DNA from 3 places in the Bacillus sp. Brlt_9 genome. Region 3 is predicted to be linked to each of the others. Evidence: predicted binding sites of a transcription regulator. Region 3 holds the regulator's gene; each other region holds the start of a gene.
The links. Region 3 encodes NrdR, which represses ribonucleotide reductase genes. Its sites were predicted from a motif close to AACACNATATATNGTGTT; they were not measured.
Positions count from the first base shown of each region.

Region 1 (5,627 bases), on a different contig from region 3:
GACTTATCGAAGTCTTTAAATGTTTCGCCTTTTTCTTTAGCGATTTCCATACTTTTCTCAATCGAGTAGTAATTTAACATCATAAAGAATGTACGAGCAAACTCTTTCGCTTCAGCACTTTCATATGCGATTTTGTTTTTTGATAAATATCCGTGTAAGTTCATTGCGCCAAGTCCAACTGAATGAAGCTCATCATTCGCTTTTTTCACAGTTGGTGCATTCGGAATGATCGTCATATCAGAAACAGCTGTTAAAGCTTCCATTCCCGCATGAACGGCTTCACGAATTTCTTTATTCTCCATTACATTTACGATATTTAACGATCCTAAGTTACAGTTAATATCGCGACGAATGATATCATCTGTACCGTAATCATTTATTTCTGAAGTTTCTTGCAACTGGAAGATTTCTGTCTCGAATGTTCAACTGAGTTCGCTACTCCTCAGTCCGTTGCTCAAGCAACTGCTGTATGTCACCATACAGGACAGACTATATCATCACCTGCAGCATTACCTGATTAGGTGCTCCGCTTTTCGAACGCCAATCGCTTGCGCTCTACTCCCATAAGGGATAGTCGTTAGGCTTTTACTTATCTTAATACTTCAGAAAGTCTCTTATTACTTTATGGTGTCCCATCACTCTGCTATACAAAATAATAAGATACATTCTGAACTTTTATATTTTCATTCTAAGATAAGATTTAGCACGGTAGGTTACCTCAAATTTGAGGCTTTCCCCGTTTAACGGAGTTTTCGACTAGCATTTCTACTAGAAGGTGCTACATATTTAACACAAGTTCGACATCTTCACAGTTCCAATATCCTTCAGTGGATGTTGGTTATTTGCATTTGATTTAAACATTAAGTACGGATAACCAGACTCAAGTTGAATCATAGCAATTTTAATAAGCATATCACGTGCACTAATATCTAGCGGCTTCTTCTTCACTTTCGGATTGCTCATTAATTCATCGTACATTTCATCGATATCAATATCATCTAAATGCTTGCCATATTCTTTATACACCGTATAAGGCGCGAAAACATGGAAAGGTTCGTTTTTCTCAGCAAGCTCAAAGAACTTACTTGGAACGATAATTCCGATTGATAGAGACTGAATACGGCTCTTCTCATCGGCATTTATTTTTTTTGTATCAAGGAATTCAATAATATCCCAATGGAAAATGTTTAAGTATACTGCCCCGGCACCTTTTCGTTGGCCAAGTTGATTCGCATATGAAAACGAATCTTCAAGCAATTTCATAACAGGTACTACACCACTTGCTGCGTTTTCGATACCTTTAATTTGCTCACCGCGTGCGCGTAGCTTAGATAAGTTTAAAGCTACTCCTCCGCCGATTTTCGATAATTGCATTGCAGTATTAATGTTAAAGCCGATTGAATTTAAGCTATCATCCATCTCTAACAAGAAACAAGACACCATTTCTCCTCTTCTGCTTCGTCCCGCATTTAAAAAGGTTGGTGTCGCTGGTTGGTAGTTTTGTTTTACAATCATGCTTGCGAAGTGTTTTGCCTTCGCAACATCACCGCGTCCTAAGTATAATGAAACAATTGCTACACGATCTTCATAGCTTTCTAAGTATTGTTTTTGATCATTTGTTTTTAACGCATAATCTTTGTAGAACTTAGATGCTGCCATATAAGATTGGAACTCGAAGTTTTCACCATAAGCGATGTTATATACCTCTTCTACTTCCTCCAAGCTATACTCGTCCAGAACGTTGTAATAGTAATCATGTTCTTTCATATACTCCATTCGCTCTGCCACGCTATTAAAATGAACGGTATTCTCTCTAGCTTCTTCCATAAAGACTTCTAATGCCTCTTTATCTTTATGAAGCTGATAAAAACCGTCCTGCATTTGCGTGATTTCATTATTCAGTTCAATGTGTCGCAATCTCCCGCACCCTTTCCTTAAAATATTCTACATCGTTATTTGTTCCTGATAACTCAAATTTTGATACAATAGGCACTTCATATTTAGCAGAAATTTTGTCAGCACTTGCACCGAACATGTCTCCCCAGTTACGATTGCCGCTTGCAGATACGCCTTTTAATTTTTCATTATTGCGCTCTAAAAATTCTAAAACACGTTCTGGTACATTGCCAAAACCTGTTGTATACGTAATTAAAACAAAGTCTTCATCTATTACTAGATCTTCACCAATTTGAACGGCCGGCATATTTAATTTGTGAATGAAACGCTTCACGTTTCCTGTCATAGAATCATATGCAACTAACATTTCCGACCCTCCCTCTCCAATCTATACTCTCTGTATGTTGTTTCTTGATTTCTCTATATATTGTATTACGTTTCAAAATAAGACACAAGATATATGTATAAATTCTTTCTTTTTTTAACTTTTACTTTTCGACAAGACAGTCGATTTTTTTCAATACAATGACTATGAAACAACATTCTAAAACTCATGTCAATAAAGTGCTTTTCAAAAAAGTTGTCAACGAATTTAACCTTATTTTTAAAAAAGTTACCAATATATTTTGTCATAAAACGGCAAATGCTGGAGGAATATATTTCTCCAGCATCACGCAAAAAAGAACAGACATGAAACGATAATCTGTTCTAAAAAACGATTACATTTATCAATTTTAGTTTATTAAATATTATACATATACTTTCGGTTCGCGTTACATACTAAAAGATAACTATTATAGAAAAAGATTATTATTATGGAAATTCAATTTATTTATGAAAAGATTATTCAGAGTGCTCAATGCGCAAAATATCTTTTACAAATATATGATGTGGATTTTCATCTTTATCAATCATTGTACATACAGGAGCCTCTTCATCAAAGTACACAATCATTCCTTCTACGTACTGATATGTATGTTGAACTTGTACAGTTACTTTAATTTCTACAGCCTCTTCATATGCTCTTTTTATTTTCTGGAGCATTTTTGTTGAACACTTGCGTTTCTCTGGATACATGACCATCCCCATAAACCTATTGCCCGCTCTATCTTTCCACATATAATCCCAATGCGGTAATATGCCTTGTTTAAAATCGCCCATAATTCTCCTCCCCTATAATTCTTCTAGTTACGAACGTGGCGTTTCTGAATATGTATAAATGACCTGTCCGCCGCGCTGTGCATTCCCAATAATATGTTTAAAATCTTCACGACTAACTACAACTTTCCTGAACGTATAAAATACATCTTTCGTCGCAACATACTCCTTTATTTCACCATTTTTCAGCTGATCCAAAATTGCATTTGCTAATTGTTCATCCATGTATTTCACCTCTATGCAATATTTTATTTTATCGTATATTCTATAGGTCAACAACTGTAAAATTATCCAGGTGCTATACCTTCATTTCATTTTCATTATTTCGCAAACGATATCACTTTACTATATGTCCACTAAATATCATATACTAACATAGCTACTTCTCTATATCAATCATTTCGACATTCAATTATGCAAAGTTCCATACCACTATGCTACAATATATAAATAGAACTAGGAGGGATACTATGATTCGGAAAGCAAAAAAGACAGATGCGAAACTGGTAGCACCTTTATTGTATAACGCTCTGCATGAAATTGCTGAAAAAATCACAGGTAGCACAGTTGAGACAGAAGTATTACTAGGACTTGAAACATGGTTCTCAAAAGAGAGAAATCGACTGAGCTATGAAAACTGTTTTGTATATGAGCAAGACGGGGATGCAGTTGGAGTTATTGTCGCTTATCACGGTAGCGAAGCAACAACGCTTGATGCACCAATTGTACATCACTTAAGAGAATTACATAAAGATAAATCAATTACGTTAGAAAAAGAAGCTGAGCTTGATGAATATTACATTGATACATTATCAGTTTCAAGTGCATATGGCGGAAAAGGAATCGGTTCTAAATTAATTGAAGCTGCTGAAATCCATGCAACCGAAAAGGAGCATGAAAAAATCGCATTACTTGTCAATTTAGAAAACAAACGTGCCTATTCACTATACGAAAAACTAGGTTACAAAAAAGACCAAATTGTTATGCTCGTAGGCGAACCTTATGCACATCTCGTAAAACCATTAAACATCAAAATTTCTATATCTTAAAAAGAAAGCACACGATTTATATACATCGTGTGCTTTTATGTTAAATTCGTATTTAATACATTTCCATTCATCGCCTCGTGAAACGTATATGTTGTACATCCCCATGGCTCTCTGTGCAAAATAGGTGCACCAGACCACCCCATCGCTCTCAGTTCCGCACCAATCATTACATTCACATAATTATGACCTATAAGAGCAACACTTCCATGTACGAGAGCGTAACGGTGTAACAAGTAAGCTGCTTGCTTTGCTCTCTCCCTTACTTGCTTATAAGACTCAACATTTTTATGGTAACCAAGTATCCATACTGCTCGTCCGATAAACATCCATACGTTAGGTTTACACTTCAACCATTTTGGAGCATAAAAACTCTTCGGAACTTCAGCTTCCCTAAAAAGAGAATTTTGCATAAAAGATAAAGAATCCACTAATTCAGCTGCTGACTGTACAGCACATCTTTGATCACTCGTTACAATCAATTTTGCTGCTTCAACCGCTTCCTTTGTTTCCATTGGTATAGGTGCTTTTTCTGTTATAGTATGTAAGTCATATCCTTTCATCCATTCATGAAAGGATGTAACCGTCATTGGTTCTATAGTACGATCTAAGCGACCATGACGAATAAAAGAAATCTTCATTCTCTTCACTCTCCATTCATCACTTACGAACTCTATTATGTACTATTTTTACATATCATACCACGCAAAAAAAGAAAGTTATACAGCTTTACATATCCCCGCCACTCTCATACGTGAGCCCAGCATGTACGCCATCCATCCCATCAAAATATGTAGTCGTTTCATGATGACGAATCTTTTTTAAATGTATATAAGAATATAAAAACAAAGTTAACGCTATAACACTCCCCACAAATTCAAACATCATTTTACCGCCTCTAATTTCTCCTACTTTAGTAGGTTATTGTATATTTTTTTATTATACCCCTATATAAAGATGTCTGCATTTAAACCGTTCTTTTTTCTATTAACATGGCGTTCTTGCATATTTTCTTACAAAATGTGAATATTTTTCGAATTTTTACTTTGGAAACATTTACAAACTGGACAATATGGTTCAAAATAAGAGGAAATAAAAAAAAAACCAAAATTATTCTTTTTTGGGAAAACTGTAACAAGGAGAGTTGCTTATGCAGATCGCAGAAACTGGAGATATCATTGAATTTAAAGGTGGAATGCAAGGCCGTGTTCAAAAAGTAAATCAAAACTCCGTTATTGTAGATATAACAATTATGGAAAATTTTAGAGAACTAGATATGGAACCTCTTACAGTTGTAAGTCATAAAAACTATACTGTCATTAATCAAAATGCATAATATAATAGAAAGAAAGGATCTGTATGGCATACAGATCCTTTCTTTCTATTATATATTAACGATTATCAATTGTTTCTGGATATAAATCATGGTTCATCATGCGGTAGTCTGCCATTTGTTCATACTTCGTTCCTGGGCGACCGTAGTTGCAGTAAGGATCAATTGAAATCCCTCCACGTGGTGTGAATTTC
Region 1 is NZ_JAYJLO010000001.1:220,319-225,945, reverse strand. It holds gene VF726_RS01205 (ribonucleotide reductase) at 1-407, opposite strand, end outside; partial or broken gene VF726_RS01200 (ribonucleotide reductase N-terminal alpha domain-containing protein) at 790-1,917, opposite strand; gene nrdI (class Ib ribonucleoside-diphosphate reductase assembly flavoprotein NrdI) at 1,904-2,263, opposite strand; gene VF726_RS01190 (hypothetical protein) at 2,740-3,057, opposite strand; gene VF726_RS01185 (hypothetical protein) at 3,085-3,279, opposite strand; gene VF726_RS01180 (GNAT family N-acetyltransferase) at 3,525-4,103, shown strand; gene VF726_RS01175 (histidine phosphatase family protein) at 4,139-4,741, opposite strand; gene VF726_RS01170 (hypothetical protein) at 4,830-4,985, opposite strand; gene VF726_RS01165 (YkvS family protein) at 5,251-5,436, shown strand; gene queF (preQ(1) synthase) at 5,492-5,627, opposite strand, start outside.
Region 1: nrdI (class Ib ribonucleoside-diphosphate reductase assembly flavoprotein NrdI) is a predicted target of NrdR. The motif match lies at 2,313-2,330, and genes of this name have one in related genera.

Region 2 (5,627 bases), on a different contig from region 3:
GTCTAATTCAATATACGTAATATGTCCCCCGTTACATAAGGCATGGAAAGGTCCTTCTAAACGAATTTTTTTTATCGCTTGAATGTTATAATAAACTGGGATATGGAATGAATTCGTATAATAATTATGGTTCGTTATACCGGTAATCACGCCAAATTCTTCCCTATCTTTTTTCACAAACTTCCCTGATAACCCTTCTGCAGGAGTTGCAATGATTGAGAAATTCAGTTCATGTTCTTCTGTCGCTTTATCCATTCTATCTCTCATAAAGGAAATAATTTCGTACCCGAGTTTCCATGATTCTTCATCTTCTCCATGATGTTTTCCTGTTAAAGCTACTAAACATTCCGCAAGACCGATAAAACCAAGACTTAACGTCCCTTGCTTTAAAATGGATGCTACAGAATCTTCAGGCTGTAACTTTTCGCCACCGCGCCATACACCTTGTGAATATAAAAATCGAAAATCTCTTGCTCGCTTCGTACATTGATACTCAAATCTCTCTAATAATTGCTGGATTCCTAAATCTAAGTAGTAATTTAACGCTTCAAAAAAAGCTTCCTTTGAACCACTAATGAGCGCTAGTTTCACTAAGTTAATAGACGTAAATGATAAATTCCCTCTTCCAATCGCTGTTTCTTCTCCGTGTATGTTAGACATAACACGCGTACGACATCCCATGTAACACACTTCACTTTCCGGTCGCCCATCATAATGCACTGCATTAAATGGCGCATCTAAAAATGAAAAGTTAGGGAACAATCGTTCAGCCGTTGTCTCTAACGCTAATTCAAATAAATCGTAGTTCGGATCGCATTCTTCAAAGTTCACACCTTTTTTCATTTTAAAAATTTGAATTGGAAAAATTGGTGTTTCCCCTTTACCAAGACCAGCTTGTGTCGCTTTTAAAAGCTGTCTAACTAATAACCGTCCCTCTTTTGATGTGTCTGTTCCATAATTAATAGAAATAAACGGTACTTGTCCCCCGCCCCTACTGTGCATACTATTTGAATTATGAATGAAAGCTTCACACGCCTGATACGTATCATTTTCTGTTTCTTTCCATGCAAACTCTTCTATTTGTTCTTTCGTAAGCGGATATGACTGCAATCGTTTCTTATGTCTCGCTACTGTTTTTCTCACATACGGAGCTAAATCTATATCAAAGAGTGCAAACGATTGACCACCGTGCTGCATATTTTGATTCGCTTGAAAAATAATAGATGAAAGGGCCAATGCACTTTTAATGTCTTGCGGTTGTCTCATATGCCCATGTCCGGTATGAAAACCGTTCGCAAGCATTTGCGCTAACGGAATTTGCGAACAAGTCGTCGTTCCCGTCGCATAAAAGTCTAAGTCATGTGGATATAATATATTTTGATTTATCGCTTTTTTCACTTGATCTGACAATAAATTTTCAACAGCATAATATTTCGCACTCTCAGATGCGAACGTTCCCATTACTCCCATCGGAGAGCGGCCATCTACATTTGCATTTTCTTGCATTAAATCCTGTTCATTGCCGTGGACAATCGTCTCAAACACTCTCATTAATTCTTCTCCACGTGTATTTTTTTGTAACATTTATAACCCTCCACCAATATGTTGTTGTCTTTCGATTAAAATGTTACTACATATAGTCTGATTGTTTCTGTAAGAAATGTAACGTTCCTGTGAAATTTTTTTCACGAAATAATGAATTTTTCATTTACAAAAAAGAAATGTGCTCTTTACAAATGTATGGTACAATATACGGGAAAAACTCTTTTTACCCTTTATCAACACATTTGAATAAAGGAGACTGAACTTATGGTTACTACATATCTTTTATTTATCGTTGCCTACTTACTTGGCTCGATTCCATTTGCACTAGTCGTTGGAAAGATTGGTTATGGAATTGACATTCGTGAGCACGGAAGCGGTAATCTAGGCGGAACAAATACATTCCGCACACTAGGGAAAAAAGCAGGTTTTATCGTTACAATTGCTGACATTTTAAAAGGTACATTAGCAACAAGTCTACCGATTATTTTCGGATTAGATGTTCACCCACTATGGTTCGGATTAGCAGCTGTTCTTGGACATGTGTATCCGATTTTCGCGAAATTCCGTGGTGGTAAAGCAGTTGCAACTTCTGCTGGCGTGCTATTATGCTACTCACCAGTTGTTTTTGCAATATTAGCTGTTGTCTTTTTCAGCCTTTTATTTACAACAAGATACGTATCACTTTCTTCTATGGTAACAGCCGTCGTTGCTGTTATTGCATCAATTGTTAGCGGGGATAAAATCTTCATTATTGCGATGTGTTTATTAGCAGGTATGGTTATTTATAAACACCGTGCAAATATCGGACGAATTATAAATAAAACTGAACCGAAAGCAAACTTTTCAAAAAAGCAAAAATAAGATCGTAACCCACATAACGCAAAAAGAAAACGTGAAGCATATTAATAGCGTCTTTTTGCGTTATTTTTTATACTAAAGAAAAAGCAACATAATTTGGAGGAACTATACATGAATCTTTCCGTAACAAAAGAAGCAGCACAATGGTATAAAAACGAATTAAACTTACAATCGGGTGAAACACTACGCCTTTTCGTACAATACGGCGGTTGCAGTACAGTGCAAAAGGGACTTTCTTTAGGTATTCGTAAAGATGATCCTGCACATCCTGCTGTTCAAACTCAAGAAGAAGGTATTAACTTCTTTATTGAAGGCGATGATGAGTGGTTCTTCGATGGACATAATTTATCTGTTACATTTAACGACGGTGATGATTTCCCTCAATTTAATTATGAAAAATAAAAAAAACGTGGCATCTGCCACGCTTTTTTATTTTTTCTTAATTTCCTCATATTTCGCATACCACTCAGGATATAACTTTTTAAATGACACAGGGCGGAACCCTTCTTTTTTCGCACAAATATTCGTCGTACTTGCAGTAATACAAAGCTCACCTTCACCATTATATATTTCATAACCATATACAACGCGAAGGGGGCTCACAGTGTCCACCCATGTTTTCACAATTGCTTGTTCACCGTAACGCATCGCTTTACGATACGAAATTTGCAAATCTAACACAGGAGAAATAATTCCCTCTTTCTCCATTTCAACATATGAAAACCCTAAATCTTGTATAAGTTTCGTACGGCCTAGTTCAAGCCACACCAAATAATTTGAATGGTAAACAACACCCATTTGATCTGTTTCCGCATAACGGATTTCAACTTCATGTTCTGCTACAAACATATGTACTCGCCTTCTTTCACTTCTACTACCTTGCATACATTTAATCATAATACAGCGGAATCAAAAATAAAATAAAAACAGTGAATCTTTTCCTGAAAGGAGCAAGCATATGATTCAAATTGTAACTGTTCGTAGCGGTGATAGCGTATATAGCTTGGCCTCAAAATATGGATCAACACCTGACGAAATAGTAAAGGACAACGGACTAAATCCAGCTGAAACACTCGTTGTTGGTCAGGCGCTGATTGTGAATACGAAAGGGAATAATTATTATGTACAGCCTGGCGATAGCCTGTATCGGATCTCTCAAACATATAACGTTCCTCTCGCTAGTTTAGCTAAAGTGAATAACTTATCTTTAAAATCCATTCTCCACGTTGGACAGCAATTATATATACCGAAAGGGACGAAACGAGCAGTAGAATCCATCGCTTATTTACAACCTTCAACTATACCTATTAAAGAAAGTTTAGTTAATGCTACGCGTGCTATTAATCCATTTTTAACATACTTAGCTTATTTCAGTTTCGAGGCAAAAAGAGATGGTACGTTAAAAGAACCAACGGAAACAGCTAAAATCGCTAATATCGCAACGCAAGGCAACACCATTCCTATGCTCGTTATTACGAACATCGAAAATGGAAATTTCAGTGCCGATCTGACATCAGTTATTTTACGGGACGCAACAATTCAAAACAAATTCATTACAAATATTTTGCAAACAGCTGAGAAGTACGGTATGCGAGACATTCATTTTGATTTTGAGAGTGTGGCACCTGAAGATCGCGAAGCGTATAATCGCTTTTTACGAAATGTAAAAACACGCTTACCTAACGGGTACACATTAAGTACAACACTTGTACCGAAAACAAGTTCAAATCAAAAGGGAAAATTTTTTGAAGCTCACGATTATAAAGCACAAGGTCAAATCGTTGATTTCGTCGTCATTATGACATACGATTGGGGTTGGCAGGGCGGGCCACCAATGGCTATTTCTCCTATCGGTCCTGTAAAAGAAGTGCTTCAATACGCAAAATCTCAAATGCCTCCACAAAAAATTATGATGGGACAAAATTTATACGGATTCGATTGGAAACTTCCATTCAAAGAAGGAAATCCGCCTGCAAAAGCAATTAGCTCTGTCGCAGCTGTTGCACTAGCTCGTAAATACAATGTTCCGATCCGCTATGATTTCACAGCTCAGGCTCCTCATTTTAATTATTTCGATGAAAATGGTGTACAACACGAAGTTTGGTTTGAAGATTCACGATCTGTTCAAAGTAAGTTTAATTTAATGAAAGAACAAGGTATAGGCGGTATTAGCTATTGGAAGATAGGTTTACCATTCCCGCAAAATTGGCGTTTACTCGTCGAAAACTTTACGATTACGAAAAAGGGCTGACATAAGTCAGCCCTTTTTTACTCATCACAAAAAGTAGAATGATAACATTCTCCCTTTTTAACCGTTATCAACAATCGGTTGTTTACCCGTTTGGTCTTGCATTTGCTTTCCTTTATTGCCACCAGCTTTTTTTGATTGCGTTCCAATATGATTCGGTGCAAAGTCTTTTGAATTCTTTTTCGGATTACCCATTACTATCGCCTCCTTAACACTAGTATCGTACTAGTGTTAAGAATTATTCAGCTTGCTTAAAAAGTTTCATTTCATAACGTTTTTCAATACGCTCTTCAATACGATCGATTGCATCGCGGTCACTTAATAATTGTTGTTTATTTTCTTTCACAAGCTCGTCAAATGATTTACGGCGACTTCTTCTCACGCTGTTCACCCTCTCTCCTTCGCATTCTTACTATACATAGTATGAGCAAAGGAAAAACTCTTTAATCAGATTTGCAAGAAAATTTTATGTTTTATTACTCCTAAAAAAACTCCGTGTACAATAAAACGTACACGGAGTTTTTTATACCATAATATTCAAATACTCTTTTAACTTTTCATCTGCATTCATTTCACTTTGTTTATAATCATGCAGCGCTTGCAGTACGAAATCATACTGCTCTAAAATATAACTTTCTAATTTCAGGACGTCCTCTAAGCTATTCAGCATAATTCTCGTATTACCAACTTCACTTTTTAACGCCGGTTCACATTTTAAACTCGTACATATTTCTTTCACATCATCTTCTAATCTCTCTGTTAATATGTATTTCTTTCGCCCTTTTACTTTTACTCTCATAACTGGATAAAAAGCTTTTATATCCAAATAGCTTCCTACATTCATACAACGAACCCATTCGATATCACGTTTATTTCGTACAAGTATCCCCTTTACTGCTTCATATACTGCTGTTTCATCAAGCACTTCTGTATTTGATTTCCTTTTCGCCTCTTCTTCAATAGAGGCACATTTTTG
Region 2 is NZ_JAYJLO010000004.1:567,274-572,900, forward strand. It holds gene VF726_RS19375 (anaerobic ribonucleoside triphosphate reductase) at 1-1,584, opposite strand, end outside; gene plsY (glycerol-3-phosphate 1-O-acyltransferase PlsY) at 1,810-2,406, shown strand; gene VF726_RS19385 (HesB/YadR/YfhF family protein) at 2,515-2,805, shown strand; gene VF726_RS19390 (acyl-CoA thioesterase) at 2,833-3,252, opposite strand; gene VF726_RS19395 (glycosyl hydrolase family 18 protein) at 3,362-4,654, shown strand; gene sspN (acid-soluble spore protein SspN) at 4,712-4,846, opposite strand; gene VF726_RS19405 (FbpB family small basic protein) at 4,890-5,033, opposite strand; gene VF726_RS19410 (3'-5' exonuclease) at 5,175-5,627, opposite strand, start outside.
Region 2: VF726_RS19375 (anaerobic ribonucleoside triphosphate reductase) is a predicted target of NrdR. The motif match lies at 1,627-1,644, and genes of this name have one in related genera.

Region 3 (5,627 bases):
GATACAGTTCACGGCAAGTTTGACGGAACAGTAGAAGCATTTGAAGATCATTTATTAGTTGATGGGAAAATGATTCGCCTTTTAAACAACCGCGATCCAAAGGAATTGCCTTGGACAGATTTAGGTGTTGAAGTTGTAATTGAAGCAACAGGTAAATTTAATTCAAAAGAAAAAGCAATTCTTCATGTTGAAGCTGGAGCGAAAAAAGTTATTTTAACAGCGCCTGGTAAAAATGAAGATGTAACAATTGTAGTTGGTGTGAACGAAGACCAATTAGATATTACAAAACATACTGTTATTTCAAATGCATCTTGCACAACAAACTGTTTAGCGCCTGTTGTTAAGGTGTTAGATGAGCAGTTTGGAATTGAAAACGGTTTAATGACAACTGTTCACGCTTATACAAATGACCAAAAAAATATTGATAACCCACATAAAGATTTAAGAAGAGCACGTGCTTGCGGACAATCAATCATTCCGACAACGACAGGTGCTGCGAAAGCGCTTGCAAAAGTTCTTCCGCACTTAAACGGAAAACTTCATGGTATGGCACTTCGTGTACCAACACCAAACGTGTCTCTTGTTGACTTAGTAGTAGATGTAAAACGTGATGTGACAGTTGAAGCTATTAATGAAGCATTCAAAACTGTTGCAAACGGTGCGTTAAAAGGCATTGTAGAATTCAGTGAAGAGCCTTTAGTATCTATTGACTTTAATACAAATACACATTCAGCTATCATTGATGGTTTATCTACAATGGTAATGGGTGATCGTAAAGTGAAAGTACTTGCTTGGTATGATAACGAGTGGGGCTACTCTCGTCGTGTTGTAGATCTTGTAACGTTAGTTGTTGACGAATTAGCGAAACAAAAAAATGTGCAACATATTTAAGTAAATAAGGGAGAGGGCAAGGGAATATTTGCCCTCTTTTTTTTATTTTTTTCTGAAAAGGAAAAAAATTATAGGAGTATATTTTCGGAAGTGGACATACCACGAAACGTTGGGATTACTGTATTTGTGAATCATTTATTTTTTTTAGGGAAAAGTAAAGAGGAAAATATGACAGAAAATCGAAAAAACTGTTGTTGCAAAATGAAAATAAACAAAGTATACTAACACTCGTAAACTTAAGAGCTGAGGTACGTAGTCACTACTTAAAGGGTTAGGACCTCTCTGGACTAACTTTCCCCCGTGGTAGTGGAGCAAGCCAAATTGCAAATTAGTTTTCAATTCGAACAGTTAGAATAAATTTACAAGGGGGAACTGTAGAATGGATACTATGGATACGATGGGTCGTCACGTGATCGCTGAACTTTGGGATTGCGATTTCGACAAGCTTAATGACATGCCGTATATTGAACAATTATTTGTGGATGCAGCACTAAGAGCTGGTGCTGAAGTACGTGAGGTTGCTTTCCATAAATTTGCACCACAAGGTGTAAGTGGAGTAGTAATTATCTCGGAATCACATTTAACAATTCATAGCTTTCCGGAGCACGGTTACGCAAGTATTGATGTTTATACTTGTGGGGATCGTATTGATCCAAATGTTGCTGCAGAATATATTGCAGAAGGTTTAAACGCGAAAACGCGTGAGAGCATCGAGCTTCCTCGAGGCACTGGTAGCTTCGAAATTAAGCAGAGAGAAACAAAAGCTCTTTAAAAAAGAACATAATTGATTTAAAATGTAAAGAGGTGTATAATGCACCTCTTTTTTAGTTTATAAAAAAGGGAAAATATAACGTACTCGTTAGTTGAATAAATGGACCTCTTACGAATAAGGCAGCATTTCATCTACCATCTTATTTTTGAAAACGAGATGATAAAATAATGCGCTTCAACTTAAAGTGGTAAGAGAGTTAGAATGAGTTATATAATAATGTATATATATTGTCAGATGAAGTAAGTAGAGAAAAAATAAAGAGTATAGTGTAAAGGAGTGAATATATTGCGTTGTCCATCCTGTTCTCATAATGGTACAAGAGTGTTAGATTCGCGTCCGGTAGACGAGGGGCGCTCTATTCGAAGAAGGAGAGAGTGTGAAAGCTGTTTAAGTCGCTTTACGACATTTGAAAGAGTAGAAGAGTCACCTCTTATCGTTGTAAAAAAAGAAGGTACACGAGAAGAGTTTAATAAAGAAAAGATTTTACGTGGCTTAATTAAAGCATGTGAAAAAAGACCGGTATCTTTAAGACAATTAGAAGAAGTAACTCAAAGTGTGGAACGTGAACTTCGTAATTTAGGTATATCAGAAGTGAAAAGTGATATGATTGGTGAAATTGTTATGGAAGAACTGCGTGATATCGATGATGTTGCTTACGTGCGTTTTGCTTCTGTATATCGCCAATTTAAAGATTTAAATGTATTTATTGAAGAATTAAAAGATATACTGCAAAAAGAAAGAGAGTAGAAGCTGTATTGTATTCTCTTTACATACCGTAAGTAATGAGATAAGAGAGCTAGAGGCGTAAGCTAATAGCTCTTTTTCGCTAAGGAATTATATAATGAAGATAGAACGAATGAAGTAGAGGATAGATTGGATGAGAGGAAAGGAAAAGCAAGAATGGAAAAACAGTCATGGATGGAGCTATTGCCAATTGATCGTTATAAAGTAAGTGCGAAAGGGTTATTGCATAATTACGACCGAAAAGTGTTAACGATGTTGTATCAGCCGTTAATAGGTAGTAGAGCTTTTAGCTTGTACATGACGCTATGGGGAGAGTTAGAGCAAGACCGTGTGTTTGGAAAAGAGAATACGCATCATTCCCTTATGGTGACCATGCAAATGCAACTTCCCGAAGTATATGAGGAACGAGTAAAGTTAGAGGCAATTGGGCTTTTGAAAGTATATATTAAGAAAGAAAAAGATATTCGAATGTTTATATATGAGCTGCAACCACCTTTATCTCCGAAGCAGTTTTTTGATGACATTGTTTTAAGTATCTTTTTATACAATCGATTGAGTCGGACAAAATATAATCAAGTAAAGCAATATTTCTTAGAAGAAGAATTTGATTTTGTATCTTATGAAAATGTGACGCGTTCTTTTAATGATGTGTTTGGTTCGTTTAATCCAGGACAGCTTGAGCATGCGCAGGAAGACCTTCGTATTCCAAAAACGACAGCAATGCCAAGTAATGAAAAGGGAGACGCTCCAAAAGTTTGGAATGATTTCTTTGATTTCTCCTTATTTGTAGATGGCTTGTCGGCTCTTGTCCCTAAAAAGGCGATTACAGATCAAGTGCGAGAATGTGTCATTACACTTGCTTACGTGTATGATGTAGATGTGTTATCAATGCAAAATATCGTTCTTGGTGCGATGACAGAGATGCAGACAATTGATGTCGAAAGGCTTAGAAAAGGAGCACGTGATTGGTATCAGTTCGAAAACGGTCAAGCGTTACCTGTATTAAGTGAAAGAGTACAGCCTCACGCTGCACGTATGATGAAAGAGAAAGAGCCTTCTACGCAAGAAGAGATGTTAATCAAACAGCTAGAGGAAATCTCACCAAAACAACTACTGAAAGAAATCTCTGGCGGTGCAGAGGCGACAAAGGCTGACTTGCAAATTGTTGAAGATGTAATGATTAATCAAAAGTTAGCGCCAGGTGTTGTGAATGTACTTATTTATTACGTTATGCTACGCTCGGATATGAAACTTGCGAAAACGTATGTGGAGAAGATTGCTGGGCATTGGGCACGTAAAAAGGTAGGTACAGTAGCTGAAGCAATGGCATTAGCGAAAGAAGAGAATCGTCAATATCAAGAGTGGGCTGAGACGAAGAAAAAAGGTCGTACGTCGAAGAAAACGGTACGACAAGAAATGGTACCAGATTGGCTGAAAGAAGAGCCGAAAGAACAATCGAAAGAAACAGTGAAGAAAGATGTAAGTAAGAAAAAAGATGCAAGTACGTTAGATGATGAACGAAAACGACTAGAAGAAGTGTTAAAAAAATATAAGCGTGATTAATAGAAGAGAATGAACGCTCTTTGAGGTGAGAAGATGGAGCATATTCAAAATTCATTTGCAAAGTTAATGGAAAATGAAAATTTTAAAAATAGATATGAAGTATTAAAGGCGGAAGTAATGGCACATCCGCGTGTGAAAGAATTTATAGACGAACATAAAGGTGAAGTAACAACTTCTATGATTGAGCGCAGTCTTGTAAAATTATACGAATATATTGGACAAAGTGTAGGTTGCGCGGATTGTCCGGATTTAGGTTCGTGTAAAAACATGCTGCAAGGATATGAGCCAAAGCTCGTTATCCAAGGGAAGATGATCGATATTCAATACGATCGTTGCGTTAGAAAAGTAGCATATGATGAGAGAAAGAAATATGAAAAGCTCGTTCAAAGTGTATATATGCCAACTGACATTTTACAGGCAACAATGGAAAACTTAGATCCTTCAGATTTAGATGCACGTATTGATGCAATTGGTGCAGCTAATGAATTTTTAAATACATATGAACCTGGTAAAAAAGTACAAGGTTTATATTTGTACGGTAAATTTGGTGTAGGGAAAACGTATTTGTTAGGAGCAATTGCGAATGAGCTTGCTCGAAAGAAAATAAGTTCGATGCTCGTATACTTCCCTGAATTTTTACGTGAAATTAAAAGTTCGATTCAAGATAATTCAATTGGGGAAAAGATTGATGCGGTGAAACGCGTACAAGTTTTAATGTTAGATGACATCGGAGCAGAAGCGATGTCAAGCTTTGTGCGTGATGATGTGCTTGGTGCGATTTTGCAATTCCGTATGTTAGAAAACTTACCGACGTTCTTTACGTCTAACTTTGATTTCAAGGAATTGGAACATCATTTAACTTACACACAACGCGGTGAAGCAGAACAAATGAAAGCAGCGCGTATTATGGAACGAATTAAATATTTAGCGAAGCCAATTCCAATTGGCGGGAAAAACCGACGTCATAAGTAAAGAGTAAGCTGAGAAGCTTGCTCTTTTTTTCGTTTTGAACACTTTTCAGACTAGGTGAATTGCAAAACGAAAAGTTCTTATAGAAAATTCATTGTAGCTTGTATCATTTTTTTCTCCCTCCCTTAATATATATAAAATTAGCAAGCCATATCGAGTGGATTTTCTAACGATAAGAAATGTAATTCTACTAAGAGTGAACTTTCACGCGGGACGGACTCTTATAGGATTTGTAACGTATAGATACAGTCCTTTAGAGCAGGGATAAAAGGGGGGACAAAAGTGATTGAAATTTGCTTCGAAGAAAAAAATGATGCTGTGCACGTATATAGACAACTACTGAAAAGAGCGGAACTGTTATATAAGGAAACGAGTGTGTATTTACAGGAACAAAAAGTGGTGATTCATATACCAGTATGTGAATCGAATTATATTGAAAAGGTTTTATTGCCAGTAATGGTATATTTCATTGTGAATGTGAAACAAAATGAGTGGATATATACAATCTTAAAAGAGAAGTTTTTTTATGAAGAAGAGGAAGAATGTCATCAAATACTGCATATGGCACATGAGATTTTAAAAGGAAGAAGAAAAGGGATTGCTCGTGAATTAACACGTCACACATTTGAATCATATATTAAAACTTCTTTAAATAACTGGCTTTGTGATCCACTTTCATTCTCGTTTT
Region 3 is NZ_JAYJLO010000002.1:278,270-283,896, forward strand. It holds gene VF726_RS07685 (glyceraldehyde-3-phosphate dehydrogenase) at 1-891, shown strand, start outside; gene speD (adenosylmethionine decarboxylase) at 1,280-1,663, shown strand; gene nrdR (transcriptional regulator NrdR) at 1,949-2,410, shown strand; gene VF726_RS07700 (replication initiation and membrane attachment family protein) at 2,564-3,970, shown strand; gene dnaI (primosomal protein DnaI) at 4,004-4,942, shown strand; gene ytxC (putative sporulation protein YtxC) at 5,222-5,627, shown strand, end outside.